3 regions of the Rossellomorea sp. YZS02 genome follow, and region 3 is predicted to be linked to each of the others. Evidence: riboswitches for the same ligand, from Rfam matches in the RefSeq annotation. Region 3 holds a riboswitch; each other region holds the start of a gene.

Region 1 (7,208 bases), on a different contig from region 3:
GGCTTGGAGCAGGATTGGCGATTTTGGCCAGTGTCGGAGTAGCAATGCTCTTTCAGGTCGTCTTTACCGGATTTGCCGCCATGGGAAGCGAGATGTATTTAAAGATCGGCATTATGCTGGTATCGTCCGTTCTTCTTACACAAATGGTCTTCTGGATGGCAAAGCACAGCCGTGACCTTAAGGGGAATATGGAAGGGAAAATGAATCATTTCATTTCGACAGGAAACATAGTCGGCATGGTGATCCATTCCTTCCTGGTTGTTCTGCGTGAAGGTGTAGAGACCGTCTTCTTCTTCGCAGCCATTACAGGTGGCGATATTGGAGCTGCCATGCAGGGATGGGGAGCGATTACCGGTGTTGTCATCGGGAGTGTAGTAGCTTACTTATTCTTTAAAGGCACGATGAGAATCTCATTGAAGAGCTTCTTTAAAGTGACAGGTGCATTCATCATCCTGATTTCTGCCGGACTTCTTGTCCAGGCGATTTCCATGATGCAGGATATAGGATTGATCGGCAGTGTCATTCCACATCTTTATGACCTTACCTGGATTCTTCCTGAGCATCCGATCGACTATGCACATTTCTTGCGTGATACGGGAACTGCACCGCTGCTATCGGGTGACGTCGGGATTTTCCTTAAAGCACTGTTCGGATATTCTTCCATGCCTTCCATTGAAGAAGTGATGGCCTATATCGGATATTTCGTAGCCATCTACTTCCTGACCTCCACTAAGCCTAAGACGGTAAAGGCAAAGGAAGAGGTTCAAGCGGGTGTGAAGGACTTAAGCCCCCAAGCTAAATAAATGTTTGTAAGGACCAAACATCATTGCCTTAAAGATTGAACACCTTTTTCGAAAGGTGTACACTCTATAAAGGAATGTATGTTTGGTCCTTTTTGTATTAAAACGTATGAGGGTGAAGTTGGTGAGGGAGAAGACTAGGAAATATAGTAGTTGGGCAAATGGCATCGGGGCATTGGTCATCATATCGGTTTTTATTCTTCAGGTAATCTGGGTGCCAGCATACGCGTCTACATGGGATATGGTGGATTTTGCCCTCGGTGTGATTCATTTTGATATGTACCAGATGCAGCCCCATTTTCCCGGATATCCTTATTTTATCCTGGGGGGCAAAGCATTTCATATGCTGGTGAGAGATCCAGTACAAGCCCTGAGCTTCTTTAATATTTTCATGTACGGTAGTGCCGTCATCCCTCTTTTTTTATTAGTGAAAAGGTTGGTCACCCCTTCCTATACAGTCATGGCGACGGCGTTCATTTATTCAAGCAGCTTTACTGTCCTGATGGTGAATCAACCCATGTCTGAGGGAGCGGCAATCGGGATGATGTGGTGGTATATATGGAGTTTGGTATTAGCTCATGAGAAATCGCATAATGGATACATCATCCTCCCCCTGTTTCTATTCAGCCTGCTTCTGGGAATACGGTTATCTTACTTGGCTCTTGGAATCGGGATCCTGATGATGCTGTATACTAAATGGAAATCAGGGCTGTTGAAAATCATGGACCTATTTGTTTATGTTCTTATCACGATTCTCTTTCAGCTCCTGTGGGTTTCAGGCATCAGCATGTCAGAAGGTGGTTTTGACAGTTTCCTGCGATTGGCCCTTTCCTTTACGAACGGTCACTTTCAGGAATGGGGAGGTGCAATCGGTGCCTCGGATCTCAGCCTGTTGGACAGGATGGTAAAACTGCTCTTCGTGAATACGATATGGGTAGGGGGATCAGGGGAATCGGTTATCCTTCTACTCCTTTTGGTTGGAAGTTTCTTTCTGTTAAGGAGAATTAAGCTTGGGAACCGTCATATGATAAGCATACTGGTCCTTCTGGCAGGCAGTTATTTTCTGTGGGCTTTATTTGCCCAGAACGTGATGAAACCGCGCCATGCACTGCCTTTGATTGGTATATCGTGGTTTTTCATTACGGTGATGCTGTTTTCAAGAAAAAGGACAAGGGAAGGTTCTCTATTCCTGATCTTATTCCTTCTGCTTCAAGTTTTCCATACAGGTAAGCTATTATATACTCATACTTCGGAAGTTCCGGTTGTGTATCAAATGGCCGCTTATTTGGAAGAAACCGATCGGCCGCTTGTTGTTTATACATGGGAAGAGTCAAGGGTACTCGAATATCTTGACGTCCCTTTTATCCATAAAAAAGTGCAAACCTATGAGGTGTTTGCCACCGATGCAGGATATTATCCTGACCGGGCTATCTATCTGACCGATAAAGTGGTGGAAGGTTTTAAACACCAGGGGATTTCGGTGGATGACTTCATAAAAGTAGAAAAGCATTTTCATTCAAGTGAGCTCATCGACCCGATTTATCATGACCTTACACTGTATAAATGGGAGAAACCAAGGAAGGGGGAAGAATGATGAATCAGAATATCACGAATAAATTAGCGCTGCTTCCTGATCAGCCGGGGTGTTATTTAATGAAGGACAGGCAGGGGACGATCATTTATGTAGGTAAAGCCAAAGTATTGAAAAACCGTGTCCGCTCTTATTTCACCGGTTCCCATGATGCGAAAACCCAGCGTCTGGTAGGAGAAATCGAAGACTTCGAATACATCATGACATCATCGGATCTTGAAGCCCTTGTGCTTGAAATGAATTTAATCAAAAAATATGACCCTAAATATAATGTCATGCTAAAGGACGATAAAAGCTACCCGTTCATCAAATTAACGAACGAAAGGCACCCAAGGCTTATCACCACAAGGAAGGTACAGCGAGGGAAAGGAAAGTATTTCGGACCTTATCCCAATGTCGGAGCCGCAAATGAAACGAAAAAGCTTCTCGACCGATTATATCCTTTACGGAAATGCTCGACCCTCCCTGACCGGGCCTGCCTTTACTATCACATGGGCCAATGTCTCGCCCCTTGTATTAAAGAGGTAAGTAAAGACACGTACCGTGACATGACTGATGAGATCGCCCGATTTTTGAACGGGGGATACAAAGACATAAAGAATCAGCTGACAGTTAAGATGAATGAAGCATCAGAAAATCTGGAATTTGAAAGGGCAAAGGAATTCCGGGATCAGATCCTTCACATTGAAGCCACAATGGAAAAGCAAAAAATGACGATGACTGATTTCACAGATCGTGATGTGTTCGGATATTCCGTTGATAAAGGCTGGATGTGTGTGCAGGTATTCTTCGTCCGGCAAGGAAAGCTCATCGAGAGGGATGTCTCACTATTTCCTCTCTATAATGAGCCCGAGGACGAATTCCTGACGTTCCTTGGTCAGTTCTATTCAAAGTCCAATCATTTTAAGCCGAAGGAAATTTTCTTACCCGAGGAAATCGATATCGAACTCGCTGAAAATCTTCTGGAAGTGAAGATGACCCAGCCGAAACGAGGAAAGAAAAAGGAACTTGTAAAGCTGGCCGAAAAAAACGCGAAGCAGGCACTGGGAGAGAAGTTCGCCCTGATTGAAAGGGATGAAGAACGGACGATTAAAGCCATTGAAAGGCTTGGGGAGCATATGGGGATTTACACTCCATTCCGGATCGAAGCCTTTGATAACTCCAATATCCAAGGTTCGGATCCGGTTTCTGCCATGATCGTCTTTTTAGACGGGAAACCGGCAAAGAAAGAATATCGTAAATATAAGATCAAAACCGTGAAAGGTCCCGATGATTATGATTCCATGCGGGAAGTTGTGCGCAGAAGGTATACCAGGGTATTGAAAGACGGACTTCCTTTACCCGATCTTATCATCATCGATGGAGGAAAAGGACAGATCGAAGCGGCGAGAGACGTCATCGAAAATGAATTGGGACTCGATATCCCCATCGGCGGCCTCGCAAAAGATGACAAGCATCAGACATCGGAACTGCTGTACGGGAACCCGTTACAAATCGTTCCCCTTGAAAAGCGGAGCCAGGAATTCTATCTTCTCCAACGAATCCAGGACGAAGTTCATAGGTTCGCCATCACCTTCCACCGTCAACTAAGAGGAAAAAGCGCCTTCCAATCCATCCTCGACGAAATCGACGGCATCGGCCCGAAAAGAAAGAAACAGCTACTTAAACATTTCGGATCCATGAAGAAAATGAAAGAAGCAACCGTGGAGGAGTTTATAGAGATCGGAATACCTGAAGCCGTTGCGAAGGTACTGGTGGAGAAGTTGAAGTAGGAAGTGTTAGATATAGGAAATATTGATCATTAGGTTTATATAACATGAGAGTACGGGTTATTGGTTGGTTTAGAAGTAACTATTGAAAAAGCAGAGTTGATTGGAGCGGAAGGTGCTCGACTCCTGCGGGAAACGCTGGACAGGTGAGACCCCACAGGCGCAGCCGAGGAGGCTCACCGCCAGCCCCGCGGAAAGCGAGCACCTGCAGCGGAAATCAACCACCGCATGCTCATCCAAAGCATCTTAACAAAAACACAATAAAATGAAAAATTGACTCAATTAAACATTGAATCAATTTTTCCCCTATGCTATAATAAACAAAAATTTATAACATTATCACTTTAAAAAGTGGTGATAGAGGTGCGAACTTCAAGAGTACAGGCAAAGAGGAGTATGAGCTCCAGTGAGATGCCTGGAAAGGGGAGATTCGCCGAAGTGTTTATGATCTCATATCATATCCGCTGGTCCTGCGTTTAAGAAATGTAGGATTGTCAAGATGATTCAATCTTGGAGAGCTATCTCACAATGCCGATGAACCTATTTGTATGTTCTGCTGTATGTTCATAAAGCAATGAGATATTATTCTCATTGCTTTTTTTATTATCAGCGCAGGAGTTCCTGTCTATGGACGTCTAGGATGATTGTGATTGTACTCTTCATCATCAAAAAGAGTAGCGAAATGCACTCAGAAAGAGGGAGAAGTCGTGAGTATTATTGTTCAGAAATTCGGTGGAACTTCAGTGGGATCTGTGGAAAGAATTCAAAATGTTGCGTCAAGGATCATTGAAGAGAAAGAAAGAGGAAATGATGTGGTTGTCGTCGTTTCTGCCATGGGGAAAACAACAGACACACTCGTTGGCCTTGCAAGGGAGATTACATCTCAACCGAGCAAAAGGGAAATGGATATGCTGCTCTCAACCGGGGAACAGGTGACCATTTCACTACTGACGATGGCCCTCATCCAATCCGGACATGATGCGATTTCCTTTACTGGTTGGCAAGCCGGTATCGAGACAGAGTCTGTTCACAGCAATGCAAGGATTACCAATATTCATACCGACAAGATGTCGGCTCACCTTCAAGAGGGAAAAGTGGTCATTGTTGCCGGGTTTCAGGGTATGACTGAAACGGGTGAAATCACAACTCTCGGCAGGGGAGGATCAGATACTACAGCGGTTGCCATTGCGGCTGCCCTCAAAGCTGAAAGGTGTGATATTTATACTGATGTAGACGGGGTATACACGACAGATCCACGTTATATAAAAGGAGCCAGAAAGTTACCGTCGATTTCCTATGATGAAATGCTCGAACTTGCGAATCTGGGTGCGGGAGTCCTGCATCCAAGGGCAGTGGAGTTTGCCAAGAATTATCAAATTCCGTTAGAAGTCAGGTCAAGCATCGATCGAGTGGAAGGAACGTATATTGAGGAGGAAGCAAGCATGGAACAGAACTTGATTGTAAGAGGAGTAGCGTTTGAGAATGAAATTACACGGGTCACTGTATTCGGACTTCAAAATGCTTTAACAGGACTATCATCCGTATTCACTACGCTAGCTAAGAATCATCTGAACGTAGACATCATCATTCAGACCCAGACAGATCAGAACACAACCAATCTATCCTTCTCCATCAAGGAACAGGATCTTGAAGAAACCCTTGCTGTTCTTGAGCGAAATAAGGAACAGTTGAATTTCACCCATGTCGAGCATGAAAGCGGGCTTGCGAAGGTATCGATCGTCGGTTCCGGCATGATTTCAAACCCCGGCGTTGCAGCGGAAATGTTTGAAGTACTGGCACAGGAAGACATTGTCGTGAAGATGGTCAGCACCTCTGAAATCAAAGTATCTACAGTGGTAGATGGAGAGAATATGCAAAAGGCAGCGCGTGTCTTACATACTGCCTTTAACCTCGATGCGCTGAAAATGGAAGAAATCACGTTGTAGAACCAATATAGAAAAGGGTTGCCCAGAACATACTGGGCAACCCTTTATTAGGAGTCAGACTACTCAATCCGGTCTTTGTCGTCCCATCGTACGACCACTTTGACCGCATGACTCCGTTTATGTAGTTCGTCAGCAGCTTCTGCCACGCATTTTCTTTGCAGTTGAATTTGTTCTGCAATAAAGCCGGTTTCCAGTTTGAAATTCACATCCGTTTTCAATGAAAGGCGCCGTTCGATCACTGGACCTTTTAGTTCAAAAGTCATTTCATTCTTTTTCTGTTCCATAAGTGTAAGGGTTCCCCAGCCTGCCTCATCGAAAAAAGAGGATATTTCCTCTGTCGACTGCAGGGGGAATTTCCGCGAAAGGTGTTTTCCACCCCAGTAAAGAATGTCAGGTGTATGCTTCCCTAAAATTTCTGGAATCAATATGTCGCGCAACATTTCATATCCGAAGATTGGAACGGATGGTTCATGCAGTTCTTCTTTTTTTTGTTCCAAGTAAATCCCCTCTTTCTATAAAACTATTATATACATGAAGAGGTGATTTATCATCCCATACCATGAAAAAATGACCTTGGGATATTTTGGTGATATAATATTTATTGTCTATTTATTAGAATTTTCGAACATTTAGTTGTACAAAACCTCGACTTTTTCATTATCAATTTATTAAAAATATTTTTGCGGTATTGTCGAAATTATGTATACGTTTTCTTGACGCTTCCACTCCTTGGGAGTAAAATGAACATGTCACATTATTGTTACAATATAAAATATGTATCGTCGTCTAATACGTTTTGAGATTCATTAGAAAACGAATTCATATTTTATCATTAAGGGGGGTAAATCATGGCTGGAAATCGAGAATTTAATTATCGCAGGCTTCATTCATTGCTAGGTGTTATTCCAGTTGGATTATTTTTAACACAACATTTAGTCGTGAACCATTTTGCCACTGGTGGGGAAGAATCATTCAATCAGGCGGCACACTTTATGGAAAGTCTTCCTTTCCGTTATTTCCTTGAAATCTTTATCATCTTCCTTCCATTGTATTTCCATGCAATTTACGGAATTTACATTGCATTCACTTCAAAGAATAATGC
Region 2 (7,208 bases), on a different contig from region 3:
GGATAGGTGGTCCACAGATATTGCCACCACCCTCCAAGAAGGCCCGACCATTCGTAAGAAAGTGACACAAGCACCGCGTTTTGAAAAATGTCCTCATCAATCACAGCACCACCGATAAAAATCTTCAACACCCCAAGATGCGCAATCAACAACATGATAATCATGAATTCACGGATCGATACAAGAAGGATCTGGGGCAGAATGAAAGGCCTGATATGATTCAGAATATAATGGCGCTTTGTAGCCCCCAACACTTTGGAGCTATCGATGAATTCTTCTTTCATGATCTTGTCATATTCGTTTGAAAATAACAGGGTCAAACTCGGGATCGAGATGCCGATGAGAATGACCAGGTAAAAAATCGTTTTATCTGAAAAGTCATAGGGGAAATGATCGGGATTGTATAAAGGCCCCTCAAGCAGCATCCAATTCAATAATAAGAACGATAGTAAAGTGGGAGGAAAATAATTGGCGGCATCCACTATGTTATCGATGATTTTCCTGAACGGCTTGAAATAAAAATGAACCACCAGTCCAAGGACAACCGAAGGCAGCACTCTGCATAACATGATGACAAGAGCCGCGCCTATCGTATATTTCGCACCAACGATGATAAGGAGAAGGACATTCCGGTTAAAATTATCCGTCCCAAGCGGGGGATACTCTAACGGGGAGTATGGAGGGCTAAGAAAATCCCCCTCTTCATTTTTCAAAAGGTCGAGTTTTGGCACTTCATTTCCCCATACCACGTAATAAATCAAACTTACAGCAAACATACCAAACAGAAAAAGAAAACCTGTTAAAAAGGCCGGATTTTTCATTAATTTCTTCAGCATCATATGACCACCCTTTGTCCGGTTTTTTTAACAATGATTAGCCGGATCAGGATGAGCAGCAGGAATACCGGCACATAGAACATAATCAGACTAAAACAAATCACATCCATTTGGGAAAATGACAGGATAAAATGAGTGATCCCATAGATATTGAACAATCTCTCAAATACGATAAGAGATGACAAGAGAAAGAGAATGATGGACTTGGAGTGATTCAATAAACTGAACGTGATATTCCGCAGGATATGGACAAAGAAAATGAAATGCCTGGACATTCCCTTTCCTCTGATCAGATCTACATAGGGCTTGCCGTACTCATCGTTCACCAGCAGATAGGTAATTCTGAACAACATGATCGTCGGTAAGATGGACAATGTCAGGACAGGGATCAGATACACCTTCTCCTGTGATCCGACGATGGGAAACAATAAAATCCCCGTCTCTTTCAACACCAAAATGACGCTGTATTGAATGACGATCAAAATGAAGATATCGGGTGTGGACTCCAGCAGGTTGGTGGCCCGGGTGATGAACTTCGACCAGGCACTCGGCAGTAAATGTGTGAGGTATGCAAGGAGGATACCCATGACAACAGATAGTAGAATAGCAGAGATGAAGATGGAAACTGAATAGAAATATGGTTCCCAGAAAGCAGGGAACATCGGATACGAGTTGTTCACTTCATTGGTGATCGTCATTGCATTTGAATGAAGCAGAGAGCTTGTAATATCCTTAAGGTTCATCAGATATTGCTTCAAGCTAAGATCCACTCCCTCATTGAACAGCCCGATGAGGCCGGTCAACAGGATGATGCCGACCAGAACGAAGAGAAATTTCAACACCATTGAACCGATAGATTCGAGATACATAGATTGATCCTCCCAAGAAATAGAAAACATATTTCTACCAGATTACCATAATAAACCATAAAATCCCATATAAAAAAGTGGAACCCTAAGGATTCCACTCTCCATTGCCTATCGGTCTTTCCGTACAAGATCCGCGTATGTCTCCCGCTCGATCACGACACGGGATTCACCGTCTTTCACAAACACGACAGCCGGCCTTGGGATCCGGTTATAATTACTCGCCATGGAATACCCATAAGCACCAGTACTGAACACTGCCAGAATATCCCCGTAATTCGTCGGTGGGAGCATCAAATCCCAGATCAGCATGTCCCCTGACTCGCAGCACTTCCCGGCAATGCTCACAAGCTCCGTGCATTCCTCATTAGGACGGTTGGCTAGCATCGCATGATACTTTGCCTGATACAGTGCAGGTCTGATATTGTCCGTCATCCCTCCGTCAATCGCCACATATGTCCGCACGTCTGGAATGATTTTCTTTGATCCCACTTTGTACAACGTCGTACCTGCCTCAGCCACTATGCTTCGGCCCGGCTCCACCCAAACTTCCGGAAGTGGATATTCATTCTTCGAAAAGTACGTTTTCACACTATCCGTAATGCCCTTTACATACGTCGGAATCGGCAGTGGGCGATCTTCTTCCGTATAGCGGACACCAAACCCTCCACCAATATTCAACACCGGCATCGTCATATCGAATTCGATGCGCATCCGCTGCATGAAATCAGCAAGTACCTTAATCGCCTGATCGAATCCATCCTGTTCGAAAATTTGGGATCCGATATGAGAGTGAAGCCCAAGTAAGGTGAAGTACGGTTTTCTCATGGCTAGTTGAATCGCTGTACTTGCCTGTCCATTCGAAATGCTGAATCCGAATTTCGAATCTTCCTGTCCTGTTGTGATGTACTCATGGGTATGGGCTTCCACTCCTGGGGTGACCCTGATCAGGATTTGAACCTGCTGTTCACGCTCTTTTGCAAGGTCATGCAGCAATTCAAGCTCAAGGAAACTGTCGACAACAAAGCAGCCGATTTCCGCTTCAAGAGCCATAAGGAGCTCTTCTTCGGATTTGTTGTTCCCATGGAAATGAATCCGGTCAGCAGGGAATCCCGCCTCAAGGGCCGTATACAATTCCCCGCCAGACACGACGTCCAGTGAAAGATTTTCCTGTGCTGCAAGTCGCACCATCTCTTTACAAAGGAACGCTTTACTCGCATAGGCAACTTGATATTTCATACCACTTTCATTGAACGCATCCCGAAACAACTTGGCATTCCCGCGGATCATCCCTTCATCGTACACCATCAACGGCGTGCCGTATCTTTCGACCAGCTCACCTGTACCCATCCCACCGATGGTTAAATCACCTTGAACATTCACATCAACTGTACTCATATCCTTTACTCCTTTAGACTCTCTAAAAAAACACAAAAAAACCGTATGAAGCAGATGCTCATACGGTTTTTCACCAAAGTTAACGGAAACATGATGAAGACTCTGTATTAACATCTCTTCAATAGTGCTCCACAACCTTTGCATTGTGACAGTCCAACATTTCTTCAATGCTGGCCCAACAAAAAATAGAATTGGCTATTTTCTGCTTCGGCGATCTGCCTTTCCCTACTTATCCCGGAATCCAATATTCTCAAAGAAGGTACTCTTCATACTCGCGCCTCTATTATCAGAGAGTGACTGTTTATTTGATTGGCATAACTATATCATTCTGTTGAAATGGTTGTCAATTGGTTTTAGTAGAAACTCCCTGGAATTGTATCCAGGGATTCAGTTTACTTCAATTTAATTTCGAAGGGCGCCATTTCAATCGGCTTATCGTTTCGGCTTAAGCTTTCGAATGGAACGATTAATGAATAGTCATCCAGATCGGCATCCTTATGTAAGTCAAAAGTGATTTGATAACGGAGAGCAGCCTTATCAATTGTTTTCGTTTCAGTACTTCTGATCATATGATTCAACATCTTATTATAGTCTAGTTCATCTTTGTCATCTCTGTGAATATCGCTAGATGGTATCATCTGAACGAATTGAGCAATATTCTCTAGAATGTCATATCGAAATTGTTTTTCTTTGATATCGTCTATGGTGAAATTGACTGTCACCTTCCCCTTAGTGTTTTGGATATCTTCTACTGTGATTTGATAACCGAAACGTGGACTCTTTATGTGAAATGGAATGGTTGATTTCAATGAGTGGAGGGCATCATCATCCACTCGCTTCATGTCTGCCTGTACTTTCAGCGAATGGGCCTTATCATTGAGTTTACTCGTAAAGAGCTCCCTTACCGTCTTTTCTACTTTCCCATGGACTTCTTTGGTTTGAAGTACCTCCGCACTCGACTTCGACAACCTGTTCCCAAGGTCATCAAACACGATCAGATCTAAGCTATCCTTCTCGGACTCTACCGTATACGTATATTCCAGTATCGTCGTCGCTTTTCCTTTCGTAACAGAAGTCATCTGCAGCTCAAATTCCCCATCCGGTGATACTGTCCTTGCATCTGTTTGAATGGTTTCGGAAGGAATCCTCTTCACTGGTACATCAAAGGACCATGTGCCGTTCACATCGGCCATATGGGTGAACGTCAATGGAAGGGTGAAGTCCTCCGGCAGTTCTTTTCCATCCTTATAAAATTCGATGGAACCTATGAATTCTTCTCCCTCTTTTTTCAGACCCGAGCTTCCTGCACCCCATTGATTCTGATCTTTCCCATCAAAAAGATGATAGCTGTAACCACTCACGGGACGATTGCCTTCATCCATATGTTCGATGGAAAGGTCATCTCCCTTCGCCTTAAACGTGACCCCAATAACGTTCCCATCGTAATAGGTGCTTGTGATCGTGATATCAACACCATTGGAAGTGGCTGCCTGGTTGACCTCGGTGACTTTATCACTTGAATAAAGTTCTTTCCCGACTCCGGATCCGACTTTTTCATAGATCCCACCAAGTACCGGAAGCTTGGCTAATGCATTATTCACCGGGGAGAAGAGAAATCCAGAGACGAGAATCATAGAGGCAGCAGCTGTGGTCATGCCGGCACTCACCTTGAGCCTTTTTCTACGTACCTTATGCTTCCTGCCTTTTTGAATACCTGTAGAAATGGACCTGTACAGGTCGTCTTTCGGCACTTCGATCTTATCCAATTCTTCCTCAAACCATTTTCTGTCCAACCTGATTCACTCCTTCCAACAGTTTTTTCAGCTCTAATTTTGCCCGGCGAAGGTACGTCTTTACCGTGCCCTCCGGCGTACCCATTGTTTCCGAAATGGTCTTAATGGACTGCCCCTGGAAATAGAATAAGATAATGACGGTTTGGTAGTGATTGTTCAAGGACGCCACTGCTGTAACCAGATCGATCCGGCCTTCTATATCCGATTCTTCAGCTGAAGTGATGGCACTGTCGAGAAATTCATCACCCGTAAGGACGATTCTCTTTTTCTTCTTCAGCGTGGCGTACGCTGTATGAATCAGAATCTTGATGAGCCAGGTGCTGAAGTACTCCGGATTCTTCAACCGGGATATGGAAGTGAAGGCTTTACAAACCGTCTCCTGCACCACATCGAGTGCATCCTCTTTATTTCTTACATATAGGAATGCCGTCCGGTAAAGCTTCTCGCTTTCTGCGTGGATCAGCTTTTCGAATGCTTGTTCATTCCCTTTGATGGCTTTTTTCACGAGTTTTACATCCATTGGTTAACCTCCTGTCATTCATTAGAGTCGGGTGGGGTGGGAAAAGTTTCAAGAGAATTTTTGGAGTGGGGTGGCCGTATGAGGAAATTACATTTTTTTCAAAGAGACGCAATCAAGGGGGAAAATGACGCGATTATCGTTAAAATGACGCAATCCCAGGCATAAATGACGCAATTATTTGAAAAATGACGCAATCACCCATGAAAAATGACGCAATTCCTTAAAAGTGCAAGGAATCCTGGTACCAAATGCTACTAAAATAAAACATGTAAAAACAATATTCATCATCTTCCTCTAAAATATTCATCATCTTCCTCTAAAAAAGAAGCTTATCGCCAATCGATAAGCTTCAATCTACCCGTCCTGTATAGATCATCACAAAATGGAGCACCGCTTCCGTATCACCTTTATTGATATAACTGTGTTCCTTATCACTATGGAACTTAATCGAATCGTATTGACCAAGCTCGAATCGTTCCTCCTGCACCTTCACACAAACACTCCCTTCCATGACCGTGACAAACTCAATCACACCAGGCTGATGTGCATCGGCACAGTATTCACTTTCAGGCTTCAAAAACGCACGATGTGTTTCTAATGAGCTATATCCAGAGGAAGTGAACATGGGCTCAAGGGTCAGTGCGTCATTGGCACTGATTACTTTGCTTCCTTCATTCACCCTTGAAATCTGTACTTCTTGTTTCTCCACAAGCAGAGCAGAAATCGGAATCGATAGGCCGTTCGCAATCTTCCAGATGATCGTTAAAGAAGGATTGGCCTCCCCTCTTTCAATCTTTCCAAGAGTCAAGGTGCTGACACCAGTGATCGCGGCCAGATCCTGTAAATGAAGACCACGATCTTTGCGTATATTCCTTAATGTCAATCCAACATGCTGCGCTAATTTTTCAGGGTCCTGCCACGATAAACCATCATTGTTCATCTTTCTACCTCTTTCTATAAAACACGATTTAAAGTATATTATAATATATATAAAATAAAATATAGTATATTCAACAGAAAGGAGTGCTTCTCATGAAAGAACTGACTCTAGGTATCATTTCATCGATGTTTTTTGCTGTCACTTTTATCCTGAACCGCTCCATGGAACTGGCCGGGGGAAGCTGGATGTGGAGTTCCTCTCTGAGATTTCTATTCATGATTCCCTTCCTTTTCCTTATTGTAGGTTTTAGGAAGAATATAAATCAAGTGTGGATTGAGATGAAGAAGAAGCCGATTGAATGGCTGATGTGGAGCTTTGTTGGTTTTGTTCTTTTTTATGGTCCTCTTACCTATGCGGCTGCTTACGGACCGGGTTGGCTCGTAGCCGGGACGTGGCAATTTACGATCGTGGCGGGGATCCTTCTCGCTCCCCTCTTTTACACAACGGGGCCGAACAAAAAGAGGCAATCCATTCAAAGAAAGGCTCTCGCCATTTCTTCGATCATTCTTATCGGCGTGTTGTTCATCCAACTTCAGAATGCTTACGACTCGTCTCTTACAGAAATGCTCACGGGGATCTTTCCTGTCATCATCGCAGCGTTCGCTTACCCCCTCGGCAACCGTAAAATGATGGAGGTTTGCGGCGGCAGGCTGGATACGTTTCAACGGGTATTGGGCATGACCATTGCCACTACCCCGTTCTGGCTGATCCTCGGATGCTTTGCCCTTTTCAAAACGGGCGCACCCGATTCGTCTCAAGTGACACAGTCCTTTATCGTGGCCATTTGCTCCGGCGTGATTGCGACCTCGCTCTTTTTTCTTGCGACGAACATGGCGAGACAGCATCCTGGGAAGC
Region 3 (7,208 bases):
GGGGGATCAAGGGAGAAGACATTCATCCTTTTGCAAAGATCATCGCTGTGGCCGATGTATTTGACGCCATGACTTCGAATCGAGTTTATAGAAAAGCCATGCTTCCTCATCAGGCATTGGAGGTCTTGTATGCGGGTTCTGGATCTCTGTTTGATTCCCAGGTGATCGAAGCCTTCCGTTCATCGGTGGCCATCTATCCTACTGGAATGATCGTCGAGCTAAATGATGGGAGGAAAGGGATCGTCACCGATCAAAATAAAGGGGTGACGGACAGACCAGTGATCCGTATCATCGAAGAGGGCGGCGAGGAACTGAATTCTCCTTATCCTTTGGATTTAAGCAAGGAACTGGATAAGGTCATTACAGGCTTTGACCCCGATTATGAACCGCAATCTCTGAAGATTACATAAATTTTTGCGTTAATCTCTCCTTACCAAGCATACAAATAGCTTGTAAGGGGGGATTTTTTTGTCAAAGTTCAAAACCTACAAACCCCGAAGAGGAGGTCCACTGCCTTTTCGACATGTGATGATCATTACATTTTTGTTTTTTATGATCTCAACTGGATTTGGATTATGGATCATTAACAAAGGGTTGAAACCGACCCTTCTTGCTTATGCCGAGACACAGACCAGCAGGATTGGTACCCTGGTGATTAATAAAGCGATCAATAAGAAGATTGCCGATGTACTGGATATTTCGGATATAACTGAAGAAGTGAAGAACCAGGAAGGCGATATCGTTTCGTTTAAATACAATACGCAGACCATCAACAGGGTCCAGGCAGAAATCACGAATCTGGTCCAACAGAATCTTCAGGAAGCTGAGGCAGGGAATATTGAAAATCTGGAGTTCCTCACTGAAGTGGAAATTGATGAAGGGAAGTCGAAAGCATCGAAGGGCATTACGTATTCCGTCCCTCTAGGTCAGGCTACGAACAACGTTTTACTCGGAAACCTGGGGCCGAAGATACCCATTCGCTTTCATTCCATCGGTGACGTGCGTTCCGATGTGAAAACGACGGTAGAGCAGTTTGGCATCAATAACGCAGTAGTGAAAGTATTTGTGGAGCTTGAAGTAAATGTACAGATCATCATCCCATTTGCAACGAAAACCGAAACGATTAAGCAGGATATCCTGGTTGCCATGGGAACGGTTCATCTGGATGTACCGCAATTTTATAACAATGGTGGAGGAGATTCCGGACCATCCATTGAAATTCCCACAAATTAGTACGGAAAAAAAGTTGTCAAAAGAATGATAGTTTGTTATATTAATAAAGAAAATTTTATAACACACCACATCATCAGTCCGATGGGGTAGAGGCGCAGGGTTCAAGAGTAATCTGTTCGAGGATGACAACGAAGAAAACAGATGAAAGGGAATCTTTGCCGAAGTAAATATGCTTGTCAAAGGGATATTTGCTGGGGTTGTCTTGAAGAAGGATAACACTGTCATTATAGGGAAATCTCTATAATGGGGAGCTACAGATCGTGATGGAGCACTTACGTTACTAACAAAGGTAATGATAGTTTCTCTATCGTTGCCTTTTTTTATTATCCTCTGTCATGCTACGATGGTTCCCCCCTATCAAATAGGAGGAGGACACTATGGAAAACACGATTTACTCATTATTACCACCCCTTTTAGCCATTCTTATGGTTATACTCACAAGACGGGTCCTGCTTTCATTGGGAGTAGGGATTGTCGCATCTGCCTTTCTGTTGGCGGATTTATCAATACCCAAAACATTCAGCTTTATATGGGACGCCTTTAAGGGTATCTTTGTCGCAGATGGCGGACTGAATACCTGGAATGTCTACATCATTTTCTTCTTACTCATTCTCGGTGTTATCACGGCATTTGTGAATATCTCAGGCGGAAGCCGCGCGTTCGGTGAATGGGCGATGAAACGAGTGAAGACAAGGCAGGGTGCACAGCTTCTGGCTGCGGTATTAGGTATCATCATTTTTATTGACGACTATTTCAATGCCCTTGCTGTCGGTCAGGTTTCAAGGCCCATCACCGATCGTCACAGAATTTCACGAGCAAAATTAGCTTATATCATTGATTCAACTTCGGCTCCGATCTGTGTTGTTTCACCTATTTCCAGCTGGGGAGCTTATATTATCGGGATCATCGGTTCGATTCTTACTGCTCACAGTATCACGGAATATACGGCATTTTCAGCTTTCATTCAAATGATCCCGATGAACCTTTACGTATGGGCAGCAGTCTTACTTGTTGTAATGGTTGCCTATAAGGGTCTTGATTTCGGTAAAATGAAAGAGCATGAAGTACGTGCCATTGAAACCGGAGATCTTTATGATCCCGGCAAAGAAATTCCCGGTGAATTGAAAAACGATCTTCCAGTCAGCTCAAAAGGATCTGTGGGCGATCTTGTCTGGCCGATTGTGGCTCTTGTCATCGGTACAGTTTCCATGATGCTATGGACTGGTTATCAAGCGGTGGGATCCTTTGATCTACTGCCTATTTTTGAAAATACGGATGTTACCAAATCGTTACTATACGGTGGATTATTCGGACTTGTGGTTGCCCTGATCTTCTTCCTTCGCCAAGTAAGCCTAAAAGGAATTGAAGGAAGTGCTCTAGGAACGGCTGTACTGGAAGGAATCAAGTCCATGCTTCCGGCTGTTTACATCCTGATCTTTGCCTGGACCATCGTCACGCTTATCGACCAATTGCAAACAGGAACGTATCTTGCCGGTCTGGTAGAGCAATCTAACTTACCGATGCAGGCACTTCCGGTCATTTTATTCCTTGTTGCCGGAATCATGGCCTTCTCAACGGGAACATCCTGGGGATCGTTCGGAATTCTCCTGCCGATCGCCGGAGAAATTGCTGCAGCGTCAGATGTAACGATCTTACTTCCTGCCATGGCAGCGGTGCTTGCGGGATCTGTTCTGGGTGACCACTGTTCACCGATCTCAGACACGACGATCCTTTCCTCTACAGGTGCAGGAAGCAACCATATCGATCACGTCATCACGCAGCTTCCATATGCGATTATTGGTGCGGTAGTAGCCGCAATCGGATACCTGGTATTAGGATTTACGGGAAGCACCATCTTGGGACTCGTGGTTGTCATCATATTAATCCTGGCAATCGCATTTCTGTTCGGTGAAAAAGCAAAGCCTGCATCTGCAGAATAATGGAAATGAAGACCAGAAGCCAAACGGCTTCTGGTTTTTTTTCTTGTATGGAGGATGAATTCACTTTATGATTCTATCGCCTCCCATTCTCCAAATTCCGACAAAATTCTTATAGTGAAATAGTACTGCCGGATTTTTGTGAAATTCTTATGAAATCACTAAAATAAAGCTTTGACAATTGTCCCGGAACTAGCTATACTGACTTTAGATTATAAATAATCTGAAAATATAAAAATTTCAAATACCTATTAAATGGTAGTTGGAAAGAACTAGGGGGGAACAGCATGGAAAATCGTGCACAGTTTGGTACACGGGCAGGATTTATTCTAGCTGCTGTCGGATCGGCAATCGGTCTAGGGAACATTTGGCGTTTCCCGGCAGTAGCGTATGAAAATGGCGGGGGAGCATTCTTCATTCCTTATTTATTCGCTCTTTTGACAGCAGGGATTCCATTATTAGTACTTGAGTTTACAATCGGTCATAAGTACCGTGGTTCAGCACCTTTATCTTATTTCCGTCTTAATAAGAAAACAGAATGGCTTGGCTGGTGGCAGGTATTAATTGCCTTCGTCATCTCCACCTATTATGCCGTCATTATCGCCTGGGCGATGTCGTACAGCGTATTTTCTTTCAACTTAGGTTGGGGAAAGGATACAGAATCCTTCCTGTTCAGCGATTATTTAAAACTTTCGGTTGATGCAGGTCAGACGGGAAGCGTGGTTCCAGGAGTATTCATCCCGCTTGTCATCGTATGGGCCGTAACACTTGGTATCCTTTTCAAAGGAGTAAAGAAAGGGATCGAAGTAGCGAATAAAATCTTTATTCCAGCACTTGTTATCTTATTCTTAATTATTGTTGTTCGCGCTTTAACGTTACCTGGGGCGATGGATGGACTTGATGCATTCTTCAAACCTGACTTCAGCAAAATCGCTGATCCTGGCGTTTGGGTGGCAGCATACGGGCAAATATTCTTCAGCTTATCCATTGCCTTTGCCATCATGATCACGTACTCAAGTTATCTTCCGAAAAAATCGGATATTACGAACAATGCCTTCATCACTGGCTTCAGTAACTCAGGCTTTGAATTATTGGCCGGTATCGGGGTGTTTGCCGCATTAGGTTTCATGGCTCAATCGCAAGGTGTTGGTGTGCAGGAAGTAGTAAGTGGCGGCGTAGGACTAGCGTTTGTCGTCTTCCCGCAGATCATTAACGAATTCCCGGCATTCAACGAAGTATTTGGTTTCTTATTCTTTGCTTCGCTGGTCCTTGCCGGACTGTCATCGTTAATATCGATCTCAGAAACGTATGTAGCAGCAGTCTCTGAGAAGTTCGGGATTTCCCGTAACAAAGCCGTTCTATTCGGTGGAGGACTTTCAGCTGTTATCTCCATTCTTTTTGCCACACAGGGCGGACTATTGTTCCTGGATGTAGCAGATTACTTCATTAATCAATTCGGAGTGGCGTTTGTAGGATTAGTGGAAGTGGTAGTAATAGCCTGGTTCCTTCGCAAACTGGGAGCATTCCAATCCCATGCGAATGGAATTTCTGATATCCAGCTTGGTGCATGGTGGAAAGTATGTTTAGGTGTTATCACACCGATCGTCCTTGGTTGGATGATGTTCGGATTATTCAAAATGAACCTACTGAAAGAATTTGAAACAGAAACTGGAAACTATGGAGGATACTCTGATACTTTCATTATGTACAGTGGATGGTTTGTAGCGGCATTTGCTATCCTGGCAGGAGTAGCCTTCGGATTTAAACGCTGGCATGCCAAATCGGATGCTGAAAGCTATAAGGAGGTAAGCTAACATGACTGGTAGCGCAATTGCAATGATGGTGGTCGGGATGGTTATCATCTGGGGTGGATTAGCAGCTAGTATCATGAACGCTGTTTCCAAATCGAAGAAACAGGTATAAAGGAAGAAGCAGACGATGGATCCTCCATTGTCTGCTTTTTTAATGTTTCCTGCTTTCGATTCTGTCCTGGCGCTCCCACATTCGTAGATGGGGATACGGATCAAACGACCATTCTGTCAGGCCGTTATCCTTGTACATACCGTAATGCAAATGGGGAGGGAATTTTCCTGACGTTCCCGGAGGTCCATAACCTGAACTTCCGACCCCGCCTATTACCATGCCAGGCTCGACCACCTGTCCTACATGAAGATCTTTGGCAAAACCACTCAAGTGGGCGAAGTAATGATACGTGTTATTGATGTCACGGATCCCAATGCGCCAGCCTCCATAACGGTTCCAGCCTTTCATCTCGATGATGCCGTATGAGGTGGCTCTCACCGGTACACCATAATCAGCGAATAGGTCCGTCCCTTCATGGATCCTTCTTCCGCCCCAACCTCGGGCATCCCCCCAGGTGTTCCGGTAACTATAGTTAAATCTCAGGGGAAGGGGAAAGGCTTTTTTATTCAAATGAATCGTTCCGTACTGTTTATATATTTTGGCATTTCCCATGATGATACTGACGGTTTTATCCCGTTTGTAATAATCCCAAAGTGCCAGCTTGAAGTTATCGCGATCGATACCATATCTCAGTATGAAGTCTGTTAAGGAAGCAAGAATATCTTCATCATTTTTCAGACTTGCTTTCCCATCCAGGTCTCCGTCCCGACCGATTCCATTGAATAGTGCAATGGTTTCCGGATTCTCATCGTCAGAGCGCGGATTCAGAGGGCCAATCCACTTTTCGGGTTCCATATAAATCGAGATATAAGAAGAAGGCTTTTCTCTATCTTTCCGGGCGAACCGGAGACTTCGTTCATATTGATCAATGGCAGCTAAGTAGTACCAGGGAATATGAGTCAAGGCCTCGCTCTTTTGAAACAATTCCATTCTTTTGGTGTATATCTGCTCATCCGTAAGCTTTTCTGCTGCAAAGCCCTGAGTTGGACTTATCACGAAGGAGAAAAGGACAATGAGTATGACCAATCTTTTGTACAAAATCATCCCTCCATTTTTAGGGGCCTATTTGTAGTTTGTATCGTTCATCGGGATTCATAATCATCAATAAATGGTAATAGGGTATCGCATGCTTGTTTTCACTTTTTTAGTATGATAAAGTGACAAAAGAAGTATATTGATGATGGCTTTTTTACATAGGATGAACGATACAGCGTTTCACTCTTTGCCTAAGTCAGAATTATTTAGGATTGGAGATGAGGGGTATGAGCAAGAAAGATGAACATATTCGTAAACCGGATTGGCTTAAAATTAAGCTGAATACGAACGATAATTATATGGGCTTGAAAAAAATGATGCGTGAAAACAATCTTCATACAGTTTGTGAAGAAGCTCGCTGTCCGAATATTCATGAGTGCTGGGGAACAAGACGTACGGCAACTTTCATGATCCTGGGGGATATTTGTACACGTGCCTGCCGTTTTTGTGCGGTTAAAACAGGTCTACCAACTGAATTGGATCTTAAAGAACCAGAACGTGTTGCGGATTCCGTACAATTAATGAATCTGAAGCACGTGGTTATTACGGCTGTTGCCCGTGATGACTTAAAAGACGGCGGATCACAAGTTTTTGCTGAAACCGTTCGAGCCATTCGTCGTAAGAGTCCTTTCACTTCCATTGAAGTACTGCCTTCAGATATGGGAGGGGTTTTTGATAATATTAAAACATTAATGGACGCAAAGCCCGACATCATGAATTACAATGTCGAAACGGTCCGCCGCCTGACTCCAAGAGTTCGAGCACGTGCGACCTATGATCGTACATTGGAATTCCTGCGCCGTGCAAAAGAACTGAATCCTGATATTCCGACAAAATCAAGCATCATGGTTGGTCTTGGGGAAACGAAGGAAGAAATTCTTGAAACGATGGATGATTTACGCGCCAATCATGTTGATATTGTGACTTTGGGTCAATATCTGCAACCATCGAAGAAACACTTGAAGGTTCAAAAGTATTACCATCCAGATGAATTTGCCGAACTCCGTGAAGCCGCTATGGAAAAAGGCTTCAGCCACTGTGAAGCAGGACCGCTTGTCCGTTCTTCTTACCATGCCGACG

What was found. Region 3 has a riboswitch for lysine ahead of SLH55_RS11940 (Na+/H+ antiporter NhaC family protein). Riboswitches for the same ligand answer to the same signal wherever they lie in the genome.
Positions count from the first base shown of each region.
Region 1: it holds a riboswitch for lysine, as region 3 does, so the genes downstream of both, SLH55_RS01240 (aspartate kinase) here and SLH55_RS11940 (Na+/H+ antiporter NhaC family protein) in region 3, are expected to answer to the same signal.
Region 2: it holds a riboswitch for lysine, as region 3 does, so the genes downstream of both, lysA (diaminopimelate decarboxylase) here and SLH55_RS11940 (Na+/H+ antiporter NhaC family protein) in region 3, are expected to answer to the same signal.

Region 1 covers NZ_JAXBLY010000001.1:248,046-255,253, reverse strand. The annotation lists gene SLH55_RS01255 (FTR1 family iron permease) at 1-803, shown strand, start outside; gene SLH55_RS01250 (hypothetical protein) at 925-2,394, shown strand; gene uvrC (excinuclease ABC subunit UvrC) at 2,394-4,163, shown strand; lysine riboswitch at 4,511-4,689, shown strand; gene SLH55_RS01240 (aspartate kinase) at 4,868-6,106, shown strand; gene SLH55_RS01235 (YslB family protein) at 6,166-6,603, opposite strand; gene SLH55_RS01230 (succinate dehydrogenase cytochrome b558 subunit) at 6,955-7,208, shown strand, end outside.
Region 2 covers NZ_JAXBLY010000002.1:103,041-110,248, forward strand. The annotation lists gene SLH55_RS02730 (ABC transporter permease subunit) at 1-836, opposite strand, end outside; gene SLH55_RS02735 (ABC transporter permease subunit) at 836-1,705, opposite strand; gene lysA (diaminopimelate decarboxylase) at 1,814-3,100, opposite strand; lysine riboswitch at 3,215-3,391, opposite strand; gene SLH55_RS02745 (DUF4179 domain-containing protein) at 3,493-4,893, opposite strand; gene SLH55_RS02750 (sigma-70 family RNA polymerase sigma factor) at 4,874-5,413, opposite strand; gene SLH55_RS02755 (XRE family transcriptional regulator) at 5,763-6,353, opposite strand; gene SLH55_RS02760 (multidrug resistance efflux transporter family protein) at 6,446-7,208, shown strand, end outside.
Region 3 covers NZ_JAXBLY010000011.1:1,347-8,554, reverse strand. The annotation lists gene SLH55_RS11950 (HD-GYP domain-containing protein) at 1-410, shown strand, start outside; gene yunB (sporulation protein YunB) at 469-1,233, shown strand; lysine riboswitch at 1,313-1,495, shown strand; gene SLH55_RS11940 (Na+/H+ antiporter NhaC family protein) at 1,611-3,173, shown strand; gene SLH55_RS11935 (sodium-dependent transporter) at 3,458-4,984, shown strand; gene SLH55_RS11930 (methionine/alanine import family NSS transporter small subunit) at 4,986-5,093, shown strand; gene SLH55_RS11925 (M23 family metallopeptidase) at 5,133-6,137, opposite strand; gene lipA (lipoyl synthase) at 6,356-7,208, shown strand, end outside.